2 regions of the Streptomyces sp. NPDC051214 genome follow, and region 2 is predicted to be linked to the other one. Evidence: predicted binding sites of a transcription regulator. Region 2 holds the regulator's gene; the other holds the start of a gene.
What was found. The regulator HrcA, encoded in region 2, represses chaperone genes, less so after heat shock. The targets are predictions, from matches to a motif close to TTNGCACTCNGNNNNNCNGAGTGCNAA.
Positions count from the first base shown of each region.

Region 1: groL (chaperonin GroEL) is a predicted target of HrcA. The motif match lies at 1,207-1,233, and genes of this name have one in related genera.

Region 1 is NZ_JBFBAT010000007.1:463,013-466,582, reverse strand. It holds gene thrC (threonine synthase) at 1-20, shown strand, start outside; gene AB0M70_RS21130 (MoaD/ThiS family protein) at 123-398, shown strand; gene AB0M70_RS21125 (cold-shock protein) at 833-1,036, shown strand; gene groL (chaperonin GroEL) at 1,362-2,987, shown strand; gene AB0M70_RS21115 (hypothetical protein) at 3,039-3,570, opposite strand, start outside.
Region 2 is NZ_JBFBAT010000002.1:544,178-547,747, forward strand. It holds gene AB0M70_RS06800 (MBL fold metallo-hydrolase) at 1-609, opposite strand, end outside; gene hrcA (heat-inducible transcriptional repressor HrcA) at 811-1,827, shown strand; gene dnaJ (molecular chaperone DnaJ) at 1,828-2,964, shown strand; gene AB0M70_RS06815 (nitronate monooxygenase) at 3,135-3,570, shown strand, end outside.

The DNA.
Region 1 (3,570 bases), on a different contig from region 2:
CCGCGGGGCTTGCCGGTTAGCCGCCGTAGGGCCTGAGCCTTCCTTCCCTCTGCGGACCGTCGTGGCTGGTCGCGCAGTTCCCCGCGCCCCTTACGGGGCCCGCATACCCCGAGGTGAATCCCATGAGCGTGAACGTCCGTATCCCCACCATTCTTCGCACCTACACCGGCGGTCAGTCCGAGGTCGCCGCCGAGGGTGCGAACCTCTCCGAGGTCATCGCCGACCTGGAGGCCAAGCACGCCGGTATCGCGGCCCGTGTCCTGGACGACCAGGGCAAGCTGCGGCGCTTCGTGAACGTCTACGTGAACGACGACGACGTCCGCTTCGAGCAGGGTCTTGAGACCGCGACACCGGACGGCGCGGGCGTCTCGATCATCCCCGCCGTCGCGGGTGGCTGATCCTGGTTGATTCTTTAAGGAAATACCCTGCGTAATGGTCATTGCCCCCTCCGCGAGAGAAACGGAGGGGGCAATTCCATGTGGTTGAGCGCGGTACAGTTGGGAAGCGAGCTTCCCCGTTTGTGCCGAGCGCATATACGAAGTCGCCCCGAGGGCGACAAGAAGTAGCCAAAGTGCACTGCCCATTTGCCCTTCTCGTGGCATTTGTCTGGCCCGACTTGCCCTGAACTCCGGCGAATTCTCCGCATATTACCGATCAGGCGTGCCCAGAATTCTCGTCCGATTGACCTGTTGCAGAGGGCAGTTGGACAGATACATTCAGCCGCGGTCGACGCGTTCCGGCGCACGCCTCCACAACCCATTGGGGGGGTGAGGTCTGACCCGGGTCCGCGAAGTGCGGGTCCGTGCAAGGGCCAGTAATAGGGGAGTTAGGCATGGCTCAGGGCACCGTCAAGTGGTTCAACGCGGAGAAGGGGTACGGCTTCATCGCGGTCGACGGTGGTGCGGATGTTTTCGTCCACTACAGCGCGATTCAGATGGACGGCTACCGCACCCTTGAAGAAGGTCAGCGAGTGGAGTTCGAGATCTCGCAGGGCCAGAAGGGTCCGCAGGCGGACATGGTCAAGCTCGCCGTCTGATCTCGGCGCGATCGGCCAGCGAACTTAGCGAGTGACGAGGGGCCCGCATCCCGACAGGGGTGCGGGCCCCTCGTGCGTCCGCGGCGCACTCCTGGCCGCGCGCGCCCTCCCGCGTCCGGGATCCGCGAGAGGCGCTTGCACTCGTAGGGGTCGAGTGCTAATCATTGGGCTTAGCACTCTCCGAGTGAGAGTGACAGAACTTGGATCGGGTCGGTGAGGCCCGCAGGCCGGGTGGGGCAAGGAACCACAAGGCTTGCAGGCCGTCCGTCGCGGGCGCTGGCGCGATCCGGAAGCATGCCACCCCTGTCCGGGAGGACCACTTCACATGGCCAAGATCATCGCGTTCGACGAGGAGGCACGGCGCGGCCTCGAGCGCGGCATGAACCAGCTCGCCGACGCCGTCAAGGTGACCCTGGGCCCCAAGGGTCGCAACGTCGTCCTCGAGAAGAAGTGGGGTGCCCCCACGATCACCAACGATGGTGTTTCCATCGCCAAGGAGATCGAGCTCGAGGACCCGTACGAGAAGATCGGCGCCGAGCTGGTCAAGGAGGTCGCGAAGAAGACGGACGACGTCGCCGGTGACGGCACGACGACCGCGACCGTCCTGGCCCAGGCGCTGGTCCGCGAGGGCCTTCGCAACGTGGCCGCCGGTGCCAACCCGATGGCCCTCAAGCGCGGCATCGAGAAGGCCGTCGAGGCCGTCTCGGGCGCCCTGCTCGAGCAGGCCAAGGACGTGGAGACCAAGGAGCAGATCGCTTCGACCGCCTCCATCTCCGCCGCCGACACCCAGATCGGCGAGCTCATCGCCGAGGCGATGGACAAGGTCGGCAAGGAAGGCGTCATCACCGTCGAGGAGTCGCAGACCTTCGGGCTCGAGCTCGAGCTCACCGAGGGCATGCGCTTCGACAAGGGCTACATCTCGGCGTACTTCGCCACGGACATGGAGCGTATGGAGGCGTCGCTCGACGACCCGTACATCCTGATCGTGAACTCGAAGATCTCGAACGTGAAGGACCTCCTTCCGCTCCTCGAGAAGGTCATGCAGTCCGGCAAGCCGCTGCTGATCATCGCCGAGGACGTCGAGGGCGAGGCCCTGTCGACCCTGGTCGTCAACAAGATCCGTGGCACCTTCAAGTCCGTCGCCGTCAAGGCCCCGGGCTTCGGTGACCGCCGCAAGGCCATGCTCGGCGACATCGCCATCCTCACCGGTGGCACCGTCATCTCCGAGGAGGTCGGCCTCAAGCTGGAGAACGCCGGTCTCGACCTGCTCGGCCGCGCCCGCAAGGTCGTCATCACCAAGGACGAGACCACGATCGTCGACGGCTCCGGTGAGAGCGACCAGGTCCAGGGTCGCGTCAACCAGATCCGCGCCGAGATCGAGAACTCGGACAGCGACTACGACCGCGAGAAGCTGCAGGAACGCCTGGCGAAGCTCGCCGGCGGTGTTGCGGTCATCAAGGCCGGTGCCGCGACCGAGGTGGAGCTCAAGGAGCGCAAGCACCGCATCGAGGACGCCGTTCGCAACGCGAAGGCCGCCGTCGAAGAGGGCATCGTCGCCGGTGGTGGCGTGGCGCTCATCCAGGCCGCCGCTGTCTTCGAGAAGCTTGAGCTCGAGGGCGACGAGGCCACCGGTGCCGCCGCTGTGAAGCTGGCCCTCGAGGCCCCGCTGAAGCAGATCGCGGTCAACGCCGGCCTCGAGGGCGGTGTCGTCGTCGAGAAGGTGCGCAACCTGACCGTCGGCCACGGCCTGAACGCCGCGACCGGTGAGTACGTCGACATGATCGCCGAGGGCATCCTCGACCCGGCGAAGGTCACGCGCTCTGCCCTGCAGAACGCCGCGTCGATCGCCGCGCTGTTCCTCACCACCGAGGCCGTCATCGCCGACAAGCCGGAGAAGGCGGGCGCTGCCCCGGCCGGCGGCGGCATGCCGGGCGGTGACATGGACTTCTGATCGACCTCTGGTCGATCTGCGTCCTGTACGTACCGAGGGCGGCACTCCTTCTCACGAAGGGGTGCCGCCCTCGGGCGTTGCCAGGGCGTAGGCGATGCCCTCGTCCACGTCGGTCTCCAGGCCCTTGCGGAAGGCGGCCTCGTACGCCAAATCGCCGATGGCGTCGCGGACCCGGCGCTCGCAGGCCTGGCGGGCGGCCATCAGGTGGGGGCTGCCCATCTGCGCGACACCGCTGGAGCGCCACAGGACATCGGAGATGCCCAGAAGCCGCGCGGCCTGTTCGGGGTCGGCCATGGCCGAGGTCAGCGCGTCGATGCTCATGGCGGCCCCGAAGACGTCGTGCAGCCGCCACTTGATCGGCAGGGCGTCGCGGGCGTGGCGGACGGCCGACGCCGGGTCGCCGTTGCCGAGCGCGGCCCTGGACAGCAGGTAGAAGGCGAAGCTGAGCATCCACTGTTCGCCGTGCCGCTCGCACTCCCGGCGCAGGGTGTCGGCGCTCGTGGTGGCCAGGTCGAACTCGCCCAGCTGGAGATGGGCGTACACCACCGCGGAGAGCACGAAGAGCTTGACGGCGGGGGAGCCG
Region 2 (3,570 bases):
CCACCGCGCCGGGACCGCGTCGGGGCCGGCCTGCGGTTCGCCCGACTCCTCGACCAGGTCGCCGCAGAAGACGATCTCGGGAGTGTCACCCGTGCCGGGGATCAGGACGGCAAGGTCGTGGCCCGTATGACCCGGGCCGACGTTCGCGAGCAGGACCTGCACCCCGCCCCCCAGGTCCAGCGTCCACTCCCCGCACACCGCGTGGCGCGGGCGGACGAGCAGGTCGGCCGCCTCCGCCGCCGCGTCCGGGGCGACCCCCTGCCGCACGGCGTCGTCACGCAGCTCGTCGCGCCCCCTCGTGAGCAGCGCGTCGAGCCCGACCGCGCCGTACACCTCCACCCCCGCGAACGCCGCGGCGCCCAGCACGTGGTCGAAGTGCGGATGCGTCAGGGCGAGATGGGTGACCCGGCGGCCCCCGCCGAGGATGCCGCGCGCCTGATTGCGCAGCTCCGCGCCCTCGCGCAGGGTCGCGCCCGCCTCGATCATCAGCGCCGATTCGCCGCCGACGACCAGGCCCGCCGTACAGTCCCAGACCGGCAGGCGCCTGCGTCCCACGTGCGGCGCGAGCCGCTCCCAACCCGCCTCGTCCCAAGCCAGTGCCACGTCCATGAAGCCGACGCTAGCCCCGCGCGGGCCGCTTGGCAGCCGTCACCCCGGCCGTCGGACCGACATGGGGTCCGGCCCTTGCCGGGCCCGTACCTCGCGGCCGTACACTGGGCGCGGTGCAGGCTGGCACTCACCTGCGGGGAGTGCCAGGCAAGGCCGCGGGGCAGACGGGCCCCAGGGCGAAAAGGTGGAGGTGTTGCGCGGATGCTCAGTGAACGCAGGCTCGAGGTGCTGCGTGCCATCGTCCATGACTACGTCGGCACCGAGGAGCCCGTCGGCTCCAAGGCGCTCACCGAGCGGCACAGCCTCGGGGTCTCGCCGGCCACCGTCCGCAACGACATGGCGGCGCTGGAGGAGGAAGGGTTCATCGCCCAGCCTCACACCAGCGCGGGCCGTATCCCGACCGACAAGGGGTACCGCCTCTTCGTCGACCGGCTCGCGGGCGTCAAGCCGATGGCGGCGCCGGAGCGCAGGGCCATCCAGAACTTCCTCGACGGCGCCGTCGACCTCGACGACGTCGTGGCGCGCACGGTGCGGCTGCTCGCGCAGCTGACCCGGCAGGTCGCGGTCGTGCAGTATCCGTCCCTCACGCGGTCGACGGTGCGGCACGTGGAGCTGCTCTCGCTGGCTCCCGCCCGTCTGATGCTCGTACTGATCACGGACACGGGCCGGGTCGAGCAGCGCATGATCGACTGTCCCGCCCCGTTCGGCGAGACCTCGCTCGCGGACCTGCGGGCGCGGCTCAACAGCAGGGTCGCGGGCCGTCGCTTCGCGGACGTGCCGCAGCTGGTGCAGGACATGACGGAGTCCTTCGACGCGGAGGACCGCGGCACGGTCGCGACGGTGCTCTCGACACTCCTCGAAACTCTTGTCGAGGAGACCGAGGAGCGGCTGATGATCGGCGGAACGGCCAATCTCACCCGCTTCGGACATGACTTTCCCCTCACCATCAGGCCCGTCCTGGAGGCTCTTGAGGAGCAGGTCGTCCTGCTCAAGTTGCTTGGCGAGGCCACGGATTCGGGCATGACCGTACGGATCGGTCACGAGAACGCCCATGAGGGACTCAGCTCTACGTCCGTGGTCTCCGTCGGCTACGGTTCGGGCAGCGAGGCAGTAGCCAAACTCGGCGTGGTCGGCCCGACCCGCATGGACTATCCGGGAACGATGGGAGCAGTACGCGCAGTGGCACGTTACGTCGGACAGATCCTGGCGGAGTCGTAAGTGGCCACGGACTACTACGCCGTACTAGGCGTGCGCCGCGACGCTTCCCAGGACGAGATCAAGAAGGCCTTCCGGAGGCTTGCGCGAGAGCTTCACCCGGACGTCAATCCGGATCCGAAGACTCAGGAGCGCTTCAAGGAGATCAACGCCGCGTACGAGGTGTTGTCGGACCCGCAGAAGAAGCAGGTCTACGACCTCGGCGGTGACCCGCTGTCCCAGGCGGGCGGCGGCGGTGCGGGCGGTTTCGGGGCCGGTGGCTTCGGCAACTTCTCGGACATCATGGACGCGTTCTTCGGCACGGCGTCGCAGCGTGGCCCCCGGTCGCGCACGCGCCGTGGCCAGGACGCCATGATCCGGCTCGAGATCGACCTGGACGAGGCGGCCTTCGGGACCACCAAGGACATACAGGTCGACACGGCGGTCGTCTGTACGACCTGCAGCGGTGAAGGTGCCGCGCCGGGGACGTCCGCGCAGACGTGTGACATGTGCCGCGGTCGCGGCGAGGTGTCGCAGGTCACGCGGTCCTTCCTCGGCCAGGTCATGACGTCGCGGCCGTGCCCGCAGTGTCAGGGCTTCGGCACGGTCGTGCCCACCCCCTGCCCCGAGTGCGCCGGCGACGGCCGCATCCGGTCGCGGCGGACGCTCACCGTGAAGATCCCCGCCGGTGTCGACAACGGCACGCGGATCCAGCTCGCGGGCGAGGGCGAGGTCGGCCCCGGCGGTGGCCCCGCCGGCGACCTGTACGTGGAGATCCACGAGCTGCCGCACGCCGTGTTCCAGCGGCGCGGGGACGATCTGCACTGCACGGTCACCATCCCCATGACGGCCGCGGCTCTGGGCACGAAGGTGCCCCTGGAGACGCTGGACGGCCTGGAGGAGGTCGACATCCGGCCGGGCACCCAGTCCGGCCAGTCGGTGCCGCTGCACGGCAGGGGCATCACGCACCTGCGGGGCGGCGGTCGCGGTGACCTCATCGTGCACGTCGAGGTCCTCACACCGAGCAAGCTGGACGCGGAGCAGGAGCGGGTCCTGCGGGAGCTCGCGCAGCTGCGCGGCGAGGAGAGGCCCACGGGGCAGTTCCAGCCGGGTCAGCAGGGCCTGTTCTCCCGCCTCAAGGACGCGTTCAACGGCCGCTGAGGTTCTGGTGCTCCGGTGCCGGAGGGTTCGCTCTCCGGCACCGGAGCACTGCTGTTTCATGCGGGGTATCGGGCGGGTGGGCGGGAAAGTCTGTAGCCCGCCGCAGGCGCCCCCGGGCCCGGTGCAAGGGGCGATTCGGCCGCCCGCCCAGGGCATGGCACGATGCGTTCATGCCCACCGCACTGACCGATCTCTGCCGCCTTCCGATCGTGCAGGCCCCCATGGCGGGCGGCGCCTCGTGCCCCCAGCTCGCCGCGGCCGTCTCCGATGCCGGGGGGCTCGGATTTCTCGCCGCCGGATACAAAACCGCCGACGGGATGTACCAGGAGATCAAACAGCTGCGGGGGCTCACGAGCCGCCCGTTCGGCGTGAACCTGTTCATGCCGCAGCCCGAGTACGCCGATGCCGCCGCCGTCGACGTCTACCGCAACCAGCTCGCCGGTGAGGCCGCCTGGTACGAGACGCAGCTCGGCGACCCGGACAGCGGGCGCGACGACGGCTACGACGCCAAGCTGGCGATCCTCGTCGAGGACCCGGTGCCGCTGGTGTCGTTCACCTTCGGCTGCCCCACCCGTGACGTCTTCGACGCCTTCGCGCGCGTGGGCA